3 regions of the Mesorhizobium sp. M1338 genome follow, and region 3 is predicted to be linked to each of the others. Evidence: predicted binding sites of a transcription regulator. Region 3 holds the regulator's gene; each other region holds the start of a gene.
What was found. The regulator HrcA, encoded in region 3, represses chaperone genes, less so after heat shock. The targets are predictions, from matches to a motif close to GTTAGCACTCNCNNNNNGNGAGTGCTAAC.
Positions count from the first base shown of each region.

Region 1: a site for HrcA is predicted at 5,079-5,107, ahead of groES (co-chaperone GroES). Genes of this name have one in related genera too.
Region 2: a site for HrcA is predicted at 1,756-1,784, ahead of NKH19_RS12795 (co-chaperone GroES). Genes of this name have one in related genera too.

Region 1 is NZ_JAMYLL010000016.1:107,811-115,096, forward strand. It holds gene NKH19_RS16985 (DSD1 family PLP-dependent enzyme) at 1-3, opposite strand, end outside; gene NKH19_RS16990 (D-arabinono-1,4-lactone oxidase) at 1-1,301, opposite strand, end outside; gene NKH19_RS16995 (MFS transporter) at 1,314-2,501, opposite strand; gene NKH19_RS17000 (TetR/AcrR family transcriptional regulator) at 2,628-3,254, shown strand; gene NKH19_RS17005 (ATP-grasp domain-containing protein) at 3,271-4,122, opposite strand; gene NKH19_RS17010 (class I SAM-dependent methyltransferase) at 4,207-5,004, shown strand; gene groES (co-chaperone GroES) at 5,170-5,466, shown strand; gene groL (chaperonin GroEL) at 5,529-7,184, shown strand.
Region 2 is NZ_JAMYLL010000010.1:113,227-120,512, reverse strand. It holds gene NKH19_RS12810 (S-adenosylmethionine:tRNA ribosyltransferase-isomerase) at 1-319, opposite strand, end outside; gene NKH19_RS12805 (SDR family NAD(P)-dependent oxidoreductase) at 316-1,038, opposite strand; gene soxR (redox-sensitive transcriptional activator SoxR) at 1,123-1,557, shown strand; gene NKH19_RS12795 (co-chaperone GroES) at 1,839-2,153, shown strand; gene groL (chaperonin GroEL) at 2,204-3,847, shown strand; partial or broken gene NKH19_RS12785 (hypothetical protein) at 3,893-3,964, shown strand; gene NKH19_RS12780 (4a-hydroxytetrahydrobiopterin dehydratase) at 4,017-4,406, shown strand; gene NKH19_RS12775 (antibiotic biosynthesis monooxygenase family protein) at 4,415-4,642, shown strand; gene NKH19_RS12770 (complex I NDUFA9 subunit family protein) at 4,809-5,729, shown strand; gene NKH19_RS12765 (NAD-dependent formate dehydrogenase) at 6,476-7,286, shown strand, end outside.
Region 3 is NZ_JAMYLL010000040.1:46,566-53,851, forward strand. It holds gene NKH19_RS25785 (RNA polymerase sigma factor) at 1-1,058, shown strand, start outside; gene NKH19_RS25790 (glutathione S-transferase family protein) at 1,089-1,715, opposite strand; gene cysK (cysteine synthase A) at 1,846-2,826, opposite strand; gene NKH19_RS25800 (LysE family translocator) at 3,026-3,643, opposite strand; gene NKH19_RS25805 (PQQ-dependent sugar dehydrogenase) at 3,759-5,108, opposite strand; gene NKH19_RS25810 (hypothetical protein) at 5,222-5,419, opposite strand; gene hrcA (heat-inducible transcriptional repressor HrcA) at 5,503-6,585, opposite strand; gene rph (ribonuclease PH) at 6,767-7,286, shown strand, end outside.

The DNA.
Region 1 (7,286 bases), on a different contig from region 3:
CATCGTTCGATGCCAAAAGGACTGGGCTCGATGCCGAACAGGCCGGCCATGTAGGGCGAGACGAAGCGGTTTTGCGGATCGATGTCGCGGCGCACCGCCATGGCGTCTTCCCAGCGCGGGTAGAGCTTTTTCAGCTCCGCCGCTGTCAGGCTGTGCATCTTGCCCCAATGCGGCCTGCCGCCATATCTGCGGAAGATCGGCTCGACTGCGCGCATGAACGGCAGCGGATCGTTCGCTGCGTCATGGTGGATGGCGATCGAGCAGGTCGGCCTCCTATAGAATGGCGACAGCCAGAATTCGTCGGGCGCAACGCTGCGCACCTCCATCGGGAAATAGACCTCGGGAAAGCGCTTCTCCGTCAGCTCGATGATTTCGGCCAGCGCCTTCGGCCCCTCCTCGAACGGCAAATGGTATTCCATCTCGTTGAACTTGGTCTGCCGGTCGCTGGCATAGACGTTGAGCCAGTCCTGCACGTAGTCCTCGGCCGGAAATTTGGCGACCGCCGAGCGGATGAGGCGGCCGCGCAGCGACGGCAGCCAGGCGAGCGCGGTGCGCAGCCGGCGCAGCGTCCTCAACCCGGCCTCATCCGCTTCCGGCGGTCGCGGGGTCGGTGCCGCGTCGCTGAGATCGCTGGCGATGAACTGCGCGTAACCGGAAAACGGAATGTAGTAGAATTCGGCCGAGCGATGGGCGGCCATCATCGTCTCGAAGTCCCGCAGCATCTCAGTGATCGGCAGCACCCATTTGCGGCGGCGCAGCCGGTAGGTGGCAATGTTGTTCAACGTTACTTCGGTCATCACGCCGAAGGCGCCGAGCGCGACACCAATGGCATGGATCATCTCCTGGTCCCCTGCCCGCTTGAAGTCGCGCAGCTTGCCCAACCCGTCGACAATCCGCACCGTCTCCAGCTGCGTGTGATAGGCACCGAGCGTCGGTCCCGAGCCATGGGTGGCCGTGCCCAGCGCGCCGCCGATGGCCTGGCGGTCGATATCGCCCATATTGGGCAGGCCCTGGCCGATGCCTTGCAGCATGTGCATGAGCGGCCCGAGCCGGGTCCCTGCCCGCACCCGCGCCTGATGTTTCTCGGCGTCGTGCGAGACCAGCCCTTCCAATTTCTCCAAGGACAGGATGGTGCCCTTGGATTTCACCAGCGGGGTGAAGGAATGACCGGCGCCGACGACGCGGATCGGACCCGGCGCTGTGCGCACCAGATCGCCCAGTTCGCCGGCATCGGCGGGACTGGCGATCAACCGCGGTTCGGCGGTGACAATGCCCGACCAGTTGCTCCATCTGTTCGACATGGCGCTCCCCGCTCAGGCAACGGCGCGGCGGCGCCGCGTCACGAGGATAAACAGACCGAGCAGCACCACGCTGGCCACAGCACTGGCGGCGGCGAATTCCGGCACCGGCCGGAAGTCCTTGCCGTCGATGAGCAGCGACGCGGCGATCGGTCCGATCGCCAGGCCGAACAGCTGGGCCGCGGGCACCAGCAGCACGGCGGTGCGCGTCTCGTCGGCGGTGATCGCCAGCCGGATCTGATAGGGCACGATGAACAAGAGGATGAAGCCCATGACCAGGGCGGCGATCCAGAATGTGGCGGGGCCAGGTCCGCTGGCGAGAACCAGCGAGCTGACAAGCGCGATGGCACCGATCGCGGCGATGGCCAAGCGATAATCGATGCGCGCCTCGAAAACGGTTGCCGTCATCGCACCCAGGACCTGCGCCGCGAGGCTGGCGGAGACGATCAGGCCGACGGTGCGGCCATCGATGCCGTATTGCGCGCCAAGCGGTTCCAGAAAGGCCCAGACCGCACCGAAGAACATGAAGTAGCAGAACACCGACAGCAGCGCGGTGAGCGAAGGAATCGTCAGCACATTGGCCAGATTCTCTTCCTTGGGCAGATCGGCGTAGTCCCCGGGGACGGTGAAGGCGACCGCCAGCGACGCGATGCAGACGACGGCAAGAACGAGGAAGCCGCCCGCCGATCCGGCTGCCGGGATGACATAAAGCGCCAGCAACAGGGCAAGCGCGCATTGCGCCAGTGTCTGCATGGTGACGAAATAGCCGCCGATGCGCTCGGCGCGCCGCGAACGGGCGATCAACTCCGTGGCGACCGCCACCAGACCGCCCTCGGCAAGACCGGCCAGGGCGCGGGCCCCGATCAGCGTGTTGGCGGTTGCGGCATAGGCCGTCCACACATTGGCCAGCGCCAGCAACAGCAAAAGGACGGCACTTTTCCGGCGCATGTTGTGGGCCGAAAGCAGCATCGCCACGACAGCAGAACCGATGGCAATGGCGATCATCTCGGCGGTCGCGACCAGCGCCAGTTCATCGCCGCTGACATGGCCCTCGGTGTAGAGCGCGCCGAGCAACACGGGCTGCAGCCCGAGGATGAGCAGGCCGACCGAACCGATCCACAGTGCCGAGGCAAGCTGTGCGCCGGTCGGATTGCCGACCAGCCAGTCGCCATTGCCCGAGTGCCCGGTATTTGTCGAAGCCAAAGGCGCCTCCCAACGTCCTTGCCGCGCGGCAAAAAAACTGACAACCTGTCAGCATTTCTAGAAACTGATACTTGATCATATTTCTTGTCAACCGGATTTTGAAAAACCCGTGCGAAAGATCGGTGCATGACGGAAGTGAACAGAACAGCCACCGAGCCCCGGCGCAGGCCCAAGCAGGAACGCAGCCGCGAGCGCATCGACGCGATCCTGTCGACGACCATGCGGCTGATCGGCGAGAAGGGCATCGACGCCGTCACCATGAAGGAAGTCGGCATGCTGGCGGGCGGGCCGATCGCCACCGTCTACCATTACTTTCCCAACAAATCGGCGATCCTGGCGATGCTCTACGAGCGGTTTTCAGAAGTCAGCCGTGCCCGGCTGACGGCGATCATCGCCGACGTCCGCGAGGCGAAGGACGTGATCGTGGCCGCCGACCGGCTGCTTGACGATTATCTCAGCCGCGTCGCCGGCGATCCGGCCATCCAGGATCTGCAGAACGCCATCCAGGCCGACAAGGCGCTCAAGAATCTCGACATCGCCGAAACCCGACATCAAGCCAGGATGTTCTGCGACCATGTCATCACCCTGCTCGAGCCCGGGAAGCGCGAGCAGTTCGAACGCATGGTCATCCTGATCTTCCAGCTCGCCGGCGGTGTCGTGCGCCTGGCGCTTGCCGAGGGCGAAGCGGAAAGCCGCCGCACGATCGAAGATTATCGTTCGATCATTCACACGCAGCTGCGGTTGTTTTTGTAGAACACCCATCATTGATCTATCGCACACCGCGGATCAGGCTCTCAAACCCATCGGCCAGATCGGAAGCGCCTGCCGCGAACATCCTCCTCAAATTGCTGGGACGGCCGGGGGTCTTGTTCGCATCCAGCAGCACCGCCCTGCCGTCATGCACCACAAAATCGAATTTTCCATAATCGAAGCCGAGCGCGCGCCGCAGCGAACGCAGTTCATCGGGGACCGGAACAGGCTCACGTCGGATCGTTTCGGATGCCTTGATCAACGGCTTGGGCGATACATAACGCGTGCAGCGCTCGCGGTCTCCGCAGAACACCCAGAAGCGCGCCGCGAAGCCATCGCGCTCTCTTTCCGGAATGAACTTTTCCACGACCAGATCGGCGCGGTCAAAGATACTTTGTGGAATATCGCCGATCGACTCATGGATCGCGTAAGGTTCCTGAACAGGCATGTCCGGAAATAGCTGAGGCTTGCCCGCGCGTTGCGATTGCCGATTGAGGAACGTCTCCGGAATACCCTGATTGTTGAGATTGCTTTTGACGATCACCTGACCTTGCCAGCTGTCAGCTCTGTCGACCAATGCACCGCTGATCCGACGCTTGGATATGTCGACCGCCCCGATATTGAGGCAGAATGCAAAACTTGATGCATAGTCGACATAGTCCGTGGGCGTCACCGTGGCGTCGACATGCAACACCGCTATATCGGCGCTGAATGGCGTCGACAGACCTTGCTGAACCCGAACCGAATGGCCGCGCCTTTTCAATTCGGCGAGAATGTCGAAAAGCATGTATGGGCTGCTCCTGCGCAGCAGGATGTCGCGCCTGCCCAGGAATCGGTCATGCTCATGGGTGACCACGAGAATACGCGCCAATCATCGACCTCTTGGCTTATACAACAACCTCTATTAAGCCCCGATGGGTATCTAAATCTAGACGTCCATGGCCCAATAAATTGCATGACAAATCACTGGGACAATTATCACCGCCATTGGAAACTTCTGGATGCGCCGCTCCGGCCAACAGCGGAAACCATCGGCATATTCGATCGCGAATTCGATCTGAAAAATGCCGACGTCCTGCTCCTTGGAGTGACGCCGGAACTGGCAATCCTGGGCAGATCGATGTTGGCGGTCGATCAATCGGCCACCATGATTTCCGGCGTATGGGCCGGCGACGACGGATCGCGAAAGGCGATAGCCGGCAACTGGCTTGACCTGCCAGTGGATCGGGCAAGTTTCGACGCCGTCATCGGCGACGGATGCCTGTCGGCGGTCGATTCCAAAGCCGCGCGCGGTTCGCTGTTTGGCGAAATCGCGAGGGTGCTGAAGCCTGGCAGGCGTGCGGCGATCCGCGTTTTTGCTCGGCCGGAAACGGCGGATGATCCGCGCGGCATCGAAGCTCTGGTTCTGGCCGGCGGGGTCGAGAATTTCCACGCGCTCAAATGGCGGATCGCGATGGCGTGCACGACCGACGACCGCGATTTCGCAATCAAGGTGCGAACGATCCGCGACACCTTCGACAGCCTGTTCCCCAACCGCGAAGCTCTTGCCGCGAGGACGGGTTGGACCATGGTGTCGATCAACACGATAGACGTCTATGCGGGCTCGGACATAAGCTACAGCTTCGCGACGCTGGCAATGCTGATCGAGGAAGCGAGCAACTGGTTCGACGACGTGCGCGTCGTGCCGAGCGGCAGCTATCCCCTGGCGGAGCGTTGCCCGCTGCTGGTGTTCGGTTCGGCCAAGCCCCGATAAGTTCGTCATCGAGGTGCCAAGAGGCGCTCCGACCGCCTTGACTCTGGCAGGGCGGCGGCCTATTTCAGCGCCACGTTAGCACTCGCCATTGGTGAGTGCTAACTCATATGTCCGGCGCCGCCGGACGGAGGAACTGTTCTCACCGTTCTCATCGAGGAAGAAAAAATGGCAAAGTCGAAGTTCCGCCCGCTTCATGACCGCGTGGTCGTTCGCCGGGTCGAATCCGAATCCAAGACCGCTGGCGGGATCATCATCCCCGACACGGCAAAGGAAAAGCCGCAGGAAGGCGAGATCATCGCTGTCGGCTCCGGCGCTCGTGACGAAGCTGGCAAGCTGGTCCCGCTGGACGTCAAGACTGGCGACCGCATCCTGTTCGGCAAGTGGTCGGGCACCGAAGTCAAGCTCAATGGCGAAGACCTTCTGATCATGAAGGAATCCGACATCATGGGCATCATCGGCTGATATCAGGCCTTTTCATCAACTGAATTCCCGGGCTCAATCAAAGCCCCTGCCAGGAGCTAAAAATGGCTGCCAAAGACGTAAAATTTTCCCGTGATGCCCGCGAGCGCATGCTGCGCGGCGTCAACATCCTCGCCGACGCGGTGAAGGTCACGCTCGGCCCCAAGGGCCGCAACGTCGTCATCGACAAGTCGTTCGGCGCGCCGCGCATCACCAAGGACGGCGTCACCGTCGCCAAGGAAATCGAGCTTGAAGACAAGTTCGAGAACATGGGCGCGCAGATGGTCCGCGAAGTTGCTTCGAAGACCAACGACATCGCCGGCGACGGCACCACGACCGCGACCGTTCTGGCGCAGTCGATCGTCCAGGAAGGCCACAAGGCCGTTGCCGCCGGCATGAACCCGATGGACCTGAAGCGCGGCATCGACCTGGCCGTGACCGAAGTCGTCGCGGCGCTCGGCAAGGCTGCCAAGAAGATCAAGACCTCCGAGGAAGTTGCCCAGGTCGGCACGATCTCGGCCAATGGCGACGAGTCGGTCGGCAAGATGATCGCGGAAGCGATGCAGAAGGTCGGCAACGAAGGCGTCATCACGGTTGAGGAAGCCAAGACCGCCGAGACCGAACTCGAAGTCGTCGAAGGCATGCAGTTCGATCGCGGCTACCTCTCGCCCTACTTCGTCACCAACGCCGACAAGATGGTTGCCGAGCTCGAGGACGTCTACATCCTCCTGCACGAGAAGAAGCTCTCCAACCTCCAGGCCATGCTGCCGGTTCTCGAAGCCGTCGTGCAGACCTCGAAGCCGCTGCTCATCATCTCGGAAGACGTCGAAGGCGAGGCCCTGGCCACGCTGGTCGTCAACAAGCTGCGTGGCGGCCTGAAGATCGCCGCCGTCAAGGCGCCGGGCTTCGGTGATCGCCGCAAGGCCATGCTGGAAGACATCGCCATCCTCACCGGTGGCCAGGTCATCTCGGAAGACCTCGGCATCAAGCTCGAGAACGTCGGCCTCAACATGCTCGGCCGCGCCAAGAAGGTGTCGATCTCCAAGGAGAACACCACCATCGTCGACGGCGCCGGCAAGAAGGCCGAGATCCAGGGCCGCGTTGCCCAGATCAAGCAGCAGATCGAAGAGACCACTTCGGACTACGACAAGGAGAAGCTGCAGGAACGTCTCGCGAAGCTCGCGGGCGGCGTTGCGGTGATCCGCGTCGGCGGTGCGACGGAAGTCGAAGTCAAGGAAAAGAAGGACCGCGTCGATGACGCCCTCAACGCAACCCGCGCGGCCGTCGAAGAAGGCATCGTTGCTGGTGGTGGCGTAGCCCTGCTGCGCGCTTCGGCCAACATCAAGGCCACCGGCGTCAATGCCGACCAGGCCGCTGGCATCAACATCGTTCGTCGTGCGCTGCAGGCTCCGGCCCGCCAGATCGCGGCCAACGCAGGTGCGGAAGCATCGATCGTTGCCGGCAAGATCCTTGAGAACAAGGGCGCGACCTTCGGCTACAACGCCCAGACCGGCGACTATGGCGACATGATCGCCATGGGTATCGTCGATCCGGTCAAGGTCGTTCGTACCGCTCTCCAGGACGCGGCCTCGGTCGCCGGCCTGCTGGTCACCACCGAAGCCATGATCGCGGAGGCTCCGAAGAAGGAGTCGGCTGGCGGCGGCATGCCTGGCGGCATGGGCGGCGGCGGCATGGGCGGCATGGGCGGCATGGATTTCTAAGAAGTCCATAAAGCTCGCCCATGAATCCAAGTTGCTCAAGCCCGCAAGCGGGCTTGAGTGGCGGCATGGATTTCTAAGAAGTCCATAAAGCTCGCCCATGAA
Region 2 (7,286 bases), on a different contig from region 3:
CGCCTGGTGACAGCGGAGGTGGAGGCAGCCGGTCTTCCGTGCGCGTGCGGTGATCGCCCGAACCGAAGGCAATCGCCACGAAACGGGTTGGGTCGGGAAGTGACAGCCAGCCCGCCAGGCGGATCTCGATCGCCTCACCGCTTGGAACATGCGTGCCGTGCAAGCTGGCAGGCAAGGTCGCGGCGTCATTGGCGACGACCAGATCGCCGGGGTTGAACAGCGTCGCGAGTCCAGCGCGCCGTAGGTCGCGCATCATGCCGTCCGCCTCGACGACGAACAGCCTGGCGGAGCGCCGATCGGGACGATCGGCGGCAATCATCCATGTGCTCCGGCGAGAAGCATAGAGCGGACCGGCAACGCGTCGAGCATCTTTTCGATGATCTCGGCAGCTGCCTGCTCGGGGCGCTTCAAGGTCGCCGGATCAGCATCAGGGATCGCGAGCGCGTGCAGTGGGGTGTCCATGTCGCCGGGGTCAAGCGCGAGGAGCCGGATGCCGTCTGCTTTCGCCTCCTCGTCCCAAATCGCCGTCAGATGGGCAAGAGCGGCCTTGCTCGCGCCGTATGCTCCCCAGCCGGGATAGGCGTTCACCGCGGCGTCGCTGGAAATGTTGATGACCAGCGCGCCGCGGCCCTCGCGCGCGGACGCGGCAAGCGCACCGAACAGAGCTTTCGTCAGCCGGAACGCGCCGACGAGATTGACCGCGAGCGCCGTTTCCAGCTCCTCGCACTCGGTATCGGCAAGGAGCGCCAGAGGGACAGGGCCGAGGCTTGAGGCATTGTTGATCAGGACATCGAGCCCGCCGAGCCCGGCAGTGACCTGCAACGCGATCAGGTAGATGTCCTCCTTCTTGCCGACGTCGCCGACAATGCCGTGCGCGCCCGTCTCGTCAGCGATGCGTGCGACATTCGCGGCGGCGCGAGCGACGAAGGCCACGCACGCACCCTGCGCGGCCAGCTGCCGCACAAGCGCCACTCCGAGCCCGGAGGTGCCGCCCGTGACCGCCACGCGAAGTCCCTGAAGTTCGATATTCGTCTGCATTGCCAATGCTCCTTTAATCCGTATGCCCTTGCTACAAGTTCAAGTTAACTTGAAGTCAAGCGGGAATTGTGCTTTCGTTCATGCATGGATTCCATGCTGACCATCACCGACGTGGCGCGGCGCAGCGGCGTCGCATCATCGGCCCTGCGCTTCTACGAGGAGCGCGGGCTGATCGCGTCCGAGCGGGCCGGCTCGGGACACAGGCGCTACCCGCGATCCGTGCTGCGCCGGATCGCCTTCATCGTCTTCGCGCAGCGAATTGGGCTGACGCTTGAGGAGATCGGCGCCGAGCTGGCCAAGTTGCCAGCCGATCGCGTGCCGTCGCGTCGGGATTGGTCGCGGTTATCGGGCCAGTGGACCAAGCACATCGACCAGCGCATCGCCGAGTTGCAGCGCCTGAGGTCGGGGCTTACCGAGTGCATCGGTTGCGGCTGCCTGTCGATCGACCGGTGTAGCCTTGCGAACCCTGCCGATATGGCAGGACGCAAGGGGCCGGGGCCGAGGTATTGGCTGGGGTGAGTTGGCAGCGTGCCTGTCACTATTGCAGAACTCGGCAGCGCAAGACTTCGCCAAGTGCGAGACGCTGCGGCCCCGGTAAGGTTCAGCGGCGGTATTGTTCGTCGCTGACTTTCTCCACCGCTCGACGGCCTTGCAATCGAGTGAATAGCAATATGCGCCGTTGAACGCGCCGACGCGTCGCCAGGCAAGCCTGGAAAATTTGGCGCTCCTATCATTCGAGTGCCAAAGGGGCTATGTTAAGCGTTGCAGTCGCTCAGTGTGCGGCGGCAGAAAGAACCCCAATGAAATTCCGACCACTCCACGACCGCGTCGTCATTCGGCGGGCGGAAGGCGACAAAAAATCCAAGGGCGGAATCATCATTCCCGACACCGCCAAGGAAAAGCCGCAGGAAGGCGAAGTGATCGCCGTCGGGCCGGGCGCGCGCGACGAAAGCGGCAAGCTGATCCCGCTCGACGTCAAGGCCGGCGACTTCATCTTGTTCGGCAAGTGGTCCGGCACCGAGGTCAAGATTGACGGCGAGGACCTTCTGATCATGAAGGAGAGCGACATTATGGGCATCGTCGAGAAAACCAAAGCGGCCAAGAAAGCCGCCTGACCGGGCGATTTGCGCTCTGCTAATTTCTAGACTGAACTGGACGTAAAATCATGTCTGCCAAGGAAATCAAATTCGCTACCGATGCGCGCGACCGCATGCTGCGCGGTGTCGAGATCCTCAACAATGCGGTGAAGGTCACGCTCGGTCCCAAGGGGCGCAACGTCGTCATCGACAAGGCCTATGGCGCGCCGCGCATCACCAAGGACGGGGTCGCCGTCGCCAAGGAAATCGAGCTTGCCGACAAGTTCGAGAACATGGGCGCGCAGATGGTCCGTGAAGTGGCCTCGAAGACCAACGACCTGGCCGGTGACGGCACCACCACCGCCACGGTGCTGGCCGCTTCGATCCTGCGCGAGGGCGCCAAATTCGTTGCCGCCGGCATGAACCCGATGGATCTCAAGCGCGGCATCGATCTTGCTGTGGCTGCCGTGGTGAAGGACATTCAAGCCTGGGCCAGGAAAGTCAAATCTTCGGACGAGATCGCCCAGGTTGGTACGATCGCCGCCAATGGCGACGCGTCGGTCGGCGCCATGATCGCCAAGGCGATGAACAAGGTCGGCAATGAGGGCGTGATCACCGTCGAGGAAGCCAAGACCGCCGAGACCGAACTCGATGTCGTCGAAGGCATGCAATTCGACCGTGGCTATCTCTCGCCCTATTTCGTCACCAATGCCGAAAAGATGCGCGCCGAACTGGAGGACCCTTACGTCCTCATCCATGAAAAGAAGCTCGGCAATCTGCAGGCGATGCTGCCGATCCTCGAAGCGGTGGTGCAGAGCGGCAAGCCACTGCTGATCATCTCCGAGGACGTCGAAGGCGAAGCGCTGGCGACCCTGGTGGTCAACAAATTGCGCGGCGGCCTGAAGGTCGCGGCCGTCAAAGCGCCGGGATTCGGCGACCGCCGCAAGGCCATGCTGGAAGATATCGCGGTGCTCACCGCCGGCCAGATGATTTCCGAAGACCTCGGCATCAAGCTCGAAAACGTCACCATTGACATGCTCGGCCGCGCCAAGCGCGTCCTCATCGAGAAGGACACCACCACGATCATCGACGGTGCCGGCGAGAAGGCCACCATCCAGGCGCGCATCTCCCAGATCAAGGGGCAGATCGAGGAAACCACCTCCGACTACGACAAGGAAAAGCTGCAGGAGCGGCTGGCGAAACTCGCCGGCGGCGTTGCCGTCATTCGCGTCGGCGGCGCCACCGAGACGGAAGTCAAGGAAAAGAAGGACCGCATCGATGATGCGCTGAACGCCACGCGCGCCGCAGTGGAAGAAGGCATCGTTCCCGGCGGCGGTGTAGCACTCCTGCGCGCTAGGTCGGCCCTCAACGGGCTGACCGGCGCCAATGCCGATGTGAATGCCGGCATTTCGATCGTGCTGCGGGCGCTCGAGGCGCCGATCCGCCAGATCGCCGAGAATTCCGGCGTCGAAGGCTCGATCGTCGTTGGGAAACTCATGGACAGCAAGGATCACAATCAAGGTTTCGATGCTCAGACCGAACTCTACGTCGACATGATCAAGGCCGGTATCGTCGACCCCGCCAAGGTCGTTCGGACGGCCCTGCAGGATGCCGGCTCGATTGCCGCGCTCCTGATCACCGCTGAAGCAATGATCGCGGACATTCCGCAGAAGGATGCGCCCGCTGTGGGTGGGGCAGGAGGTATGGGCGGAATGGGTGGAATGGACTACTGAGCGGCGCCTGAAACTATAGCCAGGACGACGGAAGGCCAGCGACACGGGCACATGCAAGCCGATATCTCGACGATCATCGGTTCGCTCGACATCGTGTTCGGGGAGATCGATCGATAGGCGCTCGTCGCTGTCGTTTCTGCTGCTAAAAAATGGTCTTGGAGACAAGAACATGACCGACACTCTTGCCGAGAAAACATGTACGCCTTGTCGCGGCGGCGTCCCGCCGCTCACGCGTGATGAAGCCCAACGTTTCCAGGCACAGGCTCCAGATTGGGAGCTGGGTGACGATGCCCACCGCATCCAGCGGAGCTTTCGATGCCGCAATTTCCGGGACGCGCTCGCCCTTGTTCAGGAGATCGGTGAGCTCGCCGAAACCGAAGGCCATCACCCCGACATCAGCTTCGGCTGGGGTTATGTGACGGTTTCCCTGAGCACCAAGAAGATAAAAGGACTGCACGAGAACGATTTCATCATGGCGAGCAAGATCGATTGGGTGCTCGATCGCTCGGGCCCCTCGACCGCCGGCGGTGACACGGCAAATCCATTGCCAATCAAGTGAGGTCGTTTATGCCACACATCCGAACCGACAATCAGCGCGTCACCCAAATCACCATTGTCGATTCTGAACCGGACAAGCAGGCCGAGGCATTGTCCGTCATGACCGAGCGAGCGCGCTTTATGGCGCGCCAGCCTGGCTTCATCTCAATCAGCCTGCATCGCAGCCTCGACGGGCGGCGCATCGTCAACTACGTCCAATGGCAGAATCGCGATCTGCTGCGATCGGCTCATCAGTAGCCGGAATTCCGCAAGGAGTGGGGTCATTTCGATCAGTTGACGGACGAGATCGATCCCAATCTGTACGAGGTAGCCCAAGTGATAGATAGTGGTCAGTAGGCGTGCCGCCCACATGACCTGAATCGCCGGGTCGAGACGGCCGACATGAGCTGACAGAGTCTAAGCCATGGCTGCCATGAACCATCGCGTCGTCACCGTGTTCGGTGGAACCGGGTTTCTCGGCCGCCGCGTTGTTCGGCATCTCCGCGATGGTGAGTTTTTCGTTCGGATTGCATCAAGACATCCGGAACGGGCCAAGAAGCTGTTTGGTTCTGACGATCCGCAACTTCAAGCGGTCGAAGCCGATATCCACGATGAGCGGGCGATCGCCGATGCACTTGCCGGTTCCTACGGTGTTGTAAATGCGGTCAGTCTTTATGTCGAACAGGGACAGGAGACCTTTCATTCCGTGCATGTCGAGTCAGCCCGGCGGGTTGCAGCTCAAGCACAACGAGCTGGCGTCGAACGGCTCGCTCACGTTTCAGGAATCGGCTCCGATGTTGCCTCGCCGTCGCTCTACATCCGCAAGCGCGGCGAAGGCGAACTGGTGGTGCGTGCAGCGTTTGCTGACGCCACTATCATCCGCCCGGCGGTGATGTTCGGACCGGATGACGCGTTTCTCACCATTATCCTCAAACTTCTCCGCCGGCTTCCAATCTATCCAATGTTCGGTCGCGGCCTGACGAGATTGCAGCCGGCCTATGTGGGCGATGTGGCAGAGGCGACCGCAAGAGTGCTGCAGGGGACGGAAACGCATGCGATCACGTATGAGTGCGGCGGTCCTCGCGTCTACTCATACAAGGAATTTCTCAGAGCCGTTGCGCACGAAGTCGGTCTTAGGCCCAAACTGATTCCAATCCCATTTGCCGCTTGGCACGCGCTGGCTTGGTTCGCCGAAATGCTCCCGAGCCCGCCCGTCACTCGGAATCAAGTGGAACTGATGCAGGTCGACACCGTGTCATCGCCGGAGATACCGGGATTTGGAGAACTTGGAATTTCGCCGTACTCGGTCGAGGAAATGCTCCAGGAGATATTATGGGATCACTGATCAAAGAGCTTCTTCGGCTAGTGCGCTCCCGCCAAGGGGAACGACAAGGGCAAGGTCGAGGGCATGGTGAAGTATTCCCGCTCGAACTTCATGACGCCGATACCGGCGGCGGCGAGCGTCGATGAGGCTTCGGTTTATCGTCTGCTCAAGGCGCACGACCTCGTCTAGGGTAGGACACCACACTTGGTAAACGCCGCTCCCTTCCGGTCGAGCGGCGTTTTCGTATCTTCTGTAAAAAGGCAACAAACGGCCCGCATTGTGGAAAGGCTAGCCTTGTAGCGCTGGCTGGTGAGCGTTGCGAACTGGCCCGGCAATACCGTCTGAGCGGCAAACGATCCGAGATTCCTCTGCTTTATAAGCGCTGACTAACAGGTTGTTTGCAATCTTTGGGGGGATGCAGAAGCCTTTGAGGCCTGCGAAGTAGGAGCCTGTCAGTGATGCACGGTGCCCGACCTCGGCAATTCTGAAGTGTCCGCATCAAGCATTTGTTGTCAGCAGGCCGTGCGCGCGGTCTGAAACAAGGGAAATTGAACGCTGCACCACTGCCGCCCGCAGCACTTGAAACCATGCCCGGGTCTTCCATGTAATACGCAATAGCGCACAACTTTCCGAATGAGGAAGCGCCGGCAGATGAGTCTGCTCCCCACCAGCAATTCAACAGAGCATCGCGATGCTGACCATCGTTGGCCGGCAGCGCTAACAACAGAGCGTTTTCCTCTTCGTTGTCAGACGAAGGGAGATACACAATGGCAAAGGTCGTTTGCGTCCTCTATGACGATCCGGTCGACGGTTATCCGACAAAATATGCGCGGGACGGCCTGCCAGAGCTCGACAGCTATCCCGGCGGCCAGACACTTCCCACGCCGAAGGCCATCGACTTTGAACCAGGGGTCTTGCTCGGTAGCGTGTCGGGCGAACTCAGCCTGAGGAAATTTCTCGAAAGCACGGGCCACAGCCTGGTAGTGACCTCGGACAAAGACGGTCCCGACAGCATTTTTGAACGCGAGCTCGCTGACGCCGAAATCGTGATCTCGCAGCCGTTCTGGCCGGCATATCTGACTGAAGAACGAATAGCCAAGGCAAGCAGACTGAAGCTTGCGATCACCGCCGGCATCGGATCCGATCATGTCGATCTTCAGGCCGCCATGGACCGCGGCATCACGGTCGCCGAGGTGACCTACTGCAATTCGATCAGCGTGTCCGAGCATGTGGTCATGATGATCCTGGGGCTCGTGCGCAACTACATCCCGTCCTACCAGTGGGTCGTGAAAGGCGGCTGGAATATCGCCGACTGCGTCGCACGCTCCTACGATATCGAGGGAATGCAGATCGGAACCGTCGGTGCCGGCCGGATCGGCAGCGCGGTGTTGCGCCGGCTGAAGCCGTTCGACGTCAAGTTGCACTACACCGATCGCCACCGCCTGCCTGAGGCGGTCGAGAAAGAGCTTGGCGTCACCTTCCACAAGGACCCCGCATCCATGGTCGGCGTCTGCGACGTGGTGACGATCAATGCGCCTCTCCATCCGGAGACGGAAAACCTCTTTGACGAGACGATGA
Region 3 (7,286 bases):
CTTGGCTGCTGGCGGTGGCAAGGCGGCGCCGCGTCGATGCGGTGCGGCGGCGGCTGACCAGCGAGGCCGGCCGCGAGCATCTCAAGCTGATTGCCGAGGAGATGGAGGCGCGCATGACCGACGAAGACCTTCCCGACGAACGGCTGCGGCTGATGTTCGCCTGCGCCCATCCGGCAATCGAGCCCGGCATTCGTTCGCCGCTGATCCTGCAGACCGTGCTCGGGTTCGACGCGGCAACGATCGCCTCCGCCTTCCTGGTGTCACCGGCAACGATGGGCCAGCGCCTGGTGCGCGCCAAGAACCGCATCCGTGAAACCGGCATTCCGTTCCGCGTTCCAGACCGGACCGAACTCGGCGAAAGGCTGGATGCGGTGCTGGAAGCGATCTACGCCGCCTTTGCAGAAGGCTGGTCCGATCCCGCGGGCACCGAAACGCGGCGCCGCAATCTGGCCAGCGAAGGCATCTGGCTCGGCCGCCTGATGGCTTCGCTGATGCCGGAAGAGCCCGAGGCGCTGGGCCTGCTGTCGCTGATGCTGTTCGCCGAGGCGCGGCGCGCGGCACGGCGCGATGCGGCCGGAGATTATGTTCCGCTGGCCGAGCAGGATCATACGCTGTGGGATGGCGCTTTGGTCGACGAAGCGGAATCCCTGCTCCGCCGCGCCGCCACCATGGGCGTCATCGGCCGCTACCAGCTTGAGGCGGCGGTTCAGTCCGCACATGCGGCACGACGGCTGACCGGCCGCACCGACTGGGTGGCGGTACGCGAGCTCTACGACGCGCTGCTCTCGATCGCGGGATCACCGGTGGTGGCGATCAACCGCGCGGTGGCGATCGCCGAGGCCGAGGGTGCCGTGGCTGGACTGGCGGCCCTCTACGTGCTGGGCGACGACAAGCGGCTAGATGAGTATCAGCCCTATTGGGCAGCCCGCGCCGGTCTCCTGGCCAGGCTCGGCCAGGCACCGCAGGCATGCGAAGCCTATGACAGGGCGATCGGCCTCGAGCGCGACCCAGCGGTGCGCCGGTTCCTGCAGGGCAAAAGGGCGGTGCTGCGAAATTGAGCCTCGCCAAGGCGGCGCTTTGCCGTCCGTTCAGCCTGGCCACATCTCATGCGATGTGTTGAGCGTCTTCATCAGGGGATGCTCGCGCAGCTTCGACCACAGACGCTCGATATCAGGCCAGGTCGCCCGCGCCCTTTCGGCGTCGGGATGCCAGGCCACCAGCATGGCGAGGTAGATGTCCGCGAGCGACATTCGGTCGCCGACCAGCCAGTCACGGCCTTCGAGAGAGGCATCGAGGACGGCGAAGCCGCGGTCCATCTCGGCGACGGCTGCCTGCTTGACCGCGTTGGTGCCTTCGGCATCGGTCGTGTAACGATGCGCGTAGTAAAGCCGTAGGATCGCCGGATAGAGCACTGATGACATGAAGGCCATCCAGCGGAGGAAGTCGGCGCGGGCAGGCGCGTCGGCCGCCGGCGCCAGGCTGGCATTGGGATGACGCTCGGCAAGCAGGATGCAGATCGCCGCCGATTCGGTCATCGAGCTTCCGTCCGGCAACGTCAGCACCGGCACTTGGTTCAAGGGGCTGATGTCGAGGAAGGCCGGATCGGGCCGGTCCGTCTTCGGCACGTCGATCTGCTCGAACGGCGCGTTCGCCAGCGCCAGCGCCGCCTCGACGACGAAGCCGCCGCTGCCCGGACGAGTGTAGAGCTTGTGCATGAAATCCTCCCGGGCCGCGAAAGGCGGACCGGTGGGATATGAACCGGAAGCAGGGTGCTGCTCAAGCCGGTGGCTGGCGCCACGAGGGACTTTTTTCAGCGGGCCAGCCTAGTCGCGAAGAAGCGTAGGACTACGAGCCCAGCCCCTCGAACAGGATGGTCGACAGATAACGCTCGGCGAAGGACGGGATGACCACGACCAGGTTCTTGCCCTTGTTCTCCGGCCGCGAGCCGACGACGATGGCCGCCTGCAGGGCGGCGCCCGACGAGATGCCGACCGGTACGCCTTCGAGTCGGGCGACGAGGCGGGCATTTGCGACCGAATCCTCGTTCGACACCGTGACGATCTCGTCATAGATCGTCGTGTCGAGGATTTTGGGCGCAAAGCCGGCGCCGATGCCCTGGATCTTGTGGGGGCCGGGCTGGCCACCCGACAGAACCGGTGAGGAGTCCGGCTCGACCGCGACGACATGCACCGAGGGCTTGCGCTTCTTCAGCACCTGGCCGACGCCGGTGATGGTGCCGCCGGTACCGATGCCGGCGACGAAGATATCGACCTCGCCATGCGTGTCGTTCCAGATTTCCTCGGCCGTCGTCGTGCGATGGATTTCCGGATTGGCGGGGTTCTCGAACTGCTGCGGGATGATCGCGTTGGGGATCGTCGCGGCCAGTTCATCGGCCTTGGCGATGGCGCCCTTCATGCCTTTCGGGCCCTCGGTCAGCACCAGCTCGGCGCCAAGCAGCGCCAGCATTTTCCGGCGCTCGATCGACATCGTTTCCGGCATCGTCAGGATCAGTTTGTAGCCCTTGGCGGCGGCGGCGAAGGCAAGCGCTATGCCGGTGTTGCCCGACGTCGGTTCGATCAGCGTGGTTTTGCCGGGAGAAATCTTGCCGGCTGCCTCCAGCGCCTCGATCATCGCCACGCCGATGCGGTCCTTGACCGAGGAGATCGGATTGAAGAATTCGAGCTTGGCGATCAGATTGGCGACGATGCCCTTTTCCCGAGCGAACTTGTCGAGCCGCACCAGGGGCGTGTCGCCGATCGTATCGGTGATGGAATCGTAGACACGGCCGCGACCGGGTAAACGGGCAGAGGTGACGGGCTTGTTCATTGGTTTCGCTCCCAGAATTTCAGGCAAGTGGAGAATTTCAGGCAAATGGAATTCAAGCCGGCAAGATAGGGCCTTCGGCCGCGCAAGATAGACTGTCGGCTGAAAATATCCGAGTGGGACCTGTGTCGAAAACGTCGCGCCCCCGGAAAAGCATTTCGCGAAAAGGCCTGTTTACGAAATACTTTGGCCGAAAAGCCCTCTATTGCCGGGCGGCAATCGCCGCGGCGGCGCCGACCATGAAGCCGGCGGCGGTGCGGTTCAGCGCCTTGAGCGCGCGCGGCGACTTCAGGAACCAGCGCGCCTTGGCCGCCAGCGCCAGATACGGCACCAGCACCACCAGAAGCACGACGACCGTCAGCGCGACAAGAATGCCGTAATCGGTCAGTGTGATGGTCTTCAGGTCGACGATGGTCGGCGTGATCGCGAGGTAGAAGACCATCGTCTTCGGATTGCTGAGCGTGACGGTCAGGCCGGCAAGGAAGCTCGACAGCAGCCCGCCCTTGCCCTTCTTCGCCTCGACGGTCTCGGGCGTGATGCCGCTGTTCCAGAAGCGCCAGCCGAGGAAGGCGAGGTAAGCGACACCGAGCCATTTGATGGCGAGAAAAACCATGCCGAAGGTCTGCGCGACGAAGGCGAGACCGAGCACCACGGCGGTCAGATAGGTGAGGTCGCCAGCCATCAGGCCAAAGGACATCGCCAGGGATGAGCGGAAGCCGGAGCCGAGCGCACGCGCGACGAGCGCGGCGACGCCGGGGCCAGGAATGGCGGCGGCGATGCCGAGAGCGGCACTGTAGGCGAGGAATCCGGTGAGGGTCATGGTTGTGGCCTTGCGCGCGACGCTGCTATCGCAGCCTCCTATCGCACAAAGTCCGCCAGACGTGAATTCCCTGCCCCCGAATTCGATTGCACCACGCCGGCATGCGAATTTGCGCTCAGGAGCGGCCGCCGTCATGGGTGACGCGCCAGATGGTGCCGTTGCCGTCCTCGGTCACGATCAGCGCGCCGTCCTTCGCCACCGCCACGCCGACCGGCCGACCCCAGACCTCGCCGTTGGAGACGACGAAGCCGGTGATGAAATCCTCGTATTCGCCGGTCGGCTTGCCGTCGCTGAACAGCAATCTCACCACCTTGTAGCCGGTCCTGTTGCCACGGTTCCATGAGCCGTGCAGAGCGACAAAGGCGTCACCCTTGTATTCGGACGGAAAGCTCTTCCCTTCGTAGAAGGCGATGTTGAGCGGCGCCGAATGTGCTTGCATCAGCACGTCGGGAATGGTCGCCTTGCCGGCAAGATCGGGGCGCGCGCCCTTGTGGCGCGGATCCTCGTTGTTGCCGATATAGTACCAGGGCCAGCCATAGAAGGCGCCCTCCTTGACCACGGTCGCATATTCGGGCGGCACATTGTCGCCGAGCGCATCGCGTTCGTTGACGACGCACCACAGCGCGCCGGTCGCCGGCTGCACGGCCATGCCCGAACAGTTGCGCAGGCCAGTGGCGACGATGCGACCGTTCTTGCCGTTGGGATCGAAAGCCAGCACAGCCGCGCGGCCATCCTCGGGACCCCAGGCAGCGCCGAGCGGCTGCGACTTCGCCCAGGCGTCGAGGCCGCCTTCCGGTTCGTTGCCCATATCCTGCGCGGCGTTCGAACCAGACCCGACCGATAGATAAAGCGTCTTGCCGTCCGGCGAGAAAGCGATATCGCGGGTCCAGTGATGACTTGAAGGGATGTCGTCGACGATGGCCTCCGGATCGCCTGATGCCTTCAGGTCGCCATTGCGATAGGCAAAGCGCACCACGCTGTCGCTGTTGGCGACATAGACCCATTGCGGGTCGTTGCCCGGAGGATAGAAGCCAATGCCATAGGGCTGGTTGAGATTGCCGGCAAAGATGCCTTTCTCAATGGGCTTGGCACTGCCGTCGGCGAGGCGGTAGACGCGGATCTGGTTGCCTTCGCTGTCGGCGACGAACAGGTCTCCGTTCGGCGCGACGCGCACGACGCGCGGATTGTCGATGCCCGACGCGATCAGCTCGGCCGAAAAGCCCGGCGGCAGTTTCGGCTTGGCGCCTGCCGGTCTTTCGGCGAGGCCGGCGCTGTTGGAGGCGGAATTGGTGACGTCGGGCTTTGGCAGATCGTTCGGCTTGATCAGGCGGCGCACACCCGGCCTGTCGGCACGCCAGTCGCCGAAGGCGGCGGCACCTTTCAATACGGGCTCCGCCTGCTGGGCGAATGCAGCGGCGGTGAGAAACACCGCGGCGGAGATGGCCAGCCCGGCCAATCGGATCATTCAATCCTCCAAACCCGGTCACACAATGAACGGCCGCAAAGGGGCAAACGAGCGGTTTCGTCTGTTGTTCCGCGGCACACGATCAGTTGAAGTGAAAGCGGAGGTTTTTTGCCTCAGGTCCCAGCGGCGTAGAAATCGTCATCGAGACGTTTTTCCAGTTCGACGAGATCGGCCGGCAGCGGCAGGCCCATGGCGCGCATTTCCCGCAGTTTTTCACGCAACTGCTCCTGGATCTCGTGCTGGTCTTCCGGCTGGTTGACCATCTCCTCGAGCAGCAGGCTGATCCGGGCTTTGAATTCTTCGAGCGCCATTCTTTTTCTCCTCGGAGGCCTTAGGTTTGGATCTAAGGTGCTGAGATTCAGGTCAGGCCGGCATCCCCGGAATATCAATACACCTAGCGCAGCATGCGGGATATCAGCTGCGCCGTATAGTCGACCATCGGCACGATGCGGGCATAGTTGAGCCGGGTCGGGCCGATGACGCCGAGCGCGCCGACGACGCGGGCGTCTTTGTCGCGATAGGGCGCGACCACCAGCGATGAGCCGGACAGCGAGAACAGCTTGTTTTCCGAGCCGATGAAGATGCGCACGCCCGATCCTTCCTCGGCGAGGTCGAGCAACTGGATCAACCCGTCCTGCGTCTCCATGTCCTCGAACAAGTGCCGCAACAGTTCGATATCGGCCTGGGCGGTGACGTTTTCGAGCAGATTGGCGCGGCCGCGCACGATCAGCCGTGCCGGCAGGCCGCTGTCGGCGCCGGCCCACACCGCCAGCCCCTTTTCGACCAGGTCTTGCGACAGCGTGTCGAGGGCGGCCCTGGTCTCTTCCTTGATGCGGGCGATCTCGATCCGCGCCTCGGCCAGCGTGCGGCCGCGGATATGGGCGTTGAGGAAGTTCGAGGCCTCGTGCAGCTGCGAGACGGTGACGCCGGCGGGCAGCTCGACGACGCGGTTTTCGACATCGCCATTCTGCGACACCAGCACCGCCAGCGCCTTGGTCGGCTCGAGCTGGATGAATTCGATGTGCTTCAGCGCCACTTCGTTCTTGGCGGCAAGCACCAAGCCGGCGCCGCGCGACATGCCCGACAGCATCTGGCTGGCCTCGGTCAGCATGTGTTCCAGCGTCGCGCCCGAGCCGGATGCCCGCACCTGCGCCTCGATGGCGCGGCGCTCCTCGTCGGAGAGATCGCCAAGCTCCATGAAGGCGTCGACGAAGAAACGCAGGCCGGCCTGCGTCGGCAACCGGCCGGCCGAGATGTGCGGCGCGTAGATCAGACCGAGATGCTCGAGGTCGCTCATCACGTTACGGATGGTGGCCGGCGACAGCGAGGACGGCAGGATGCGCGACAGGCTGCGTGATCCCACGGGTTCGCCGTCCTTGAGATAGGAATCGACGATGCGCCGGAAGATGTCGCGCGAGCGCATATCCAAAGATTGAAGCGCGGGCGACTGCGAACTCGGATCGACTGGCTTGGTCATTGCGGCCAAAAACCTCCGGCCCAAGGATATAGACTTCGCTACGGCCCGCGCAACCCGGTGTGCGCGCGTCAGATCACCCGGTGTCTGTGTCGGATCGTCGGGCCATTTTCCTTTGCGCCGTGCGTCCCATGCGGTTACAAGCCGGCCAAGATTCCGAAAATGATACAAGAAAGCAGCCTGAATGCGCCCTTCCAAACGCCAATTCGACGAAATGCGCGCCATCTCCTTCGAGCGCGGCGTCTCCAAGCATGCCGAAGGCTCGTGCCTGGTGAAGTTCGGCGACACGCATGTCCTGTGCACGGCCAGCCTCGAAGAGAAGGTGCCGGGCTGGATGCGCAATTCCGGCAAGGGCTGGGTGACGGCGGAATACGGCATGCTGCCGCGCTCGACCGGCGAGCGCATGCGCCGCGAGGCTTCCGCCGGCAAGCAGGGCGGCCGCACGCTGGAGATCCAGCGGCTCATCGGCCGCTCCTTGCGTGCCGTGGTCGATCTGCAGGCGCTGGGCGAGCAGCAGATCACCGTCGACTGCGACGTCATCCAGGCCGATGGCGGCACCCGCACCGCCTCGATCACCGGCGGCTGGGTGGCGCTGTATGACTGCCTGCGTTGGATGGAAGCCCGCCAGATGGCCAGCGTCGCCAAGGTGCTGAAGGACCATGTCGCGGCGATCTCCTGCGGCATCCATGACGGCCAGCCGGTCA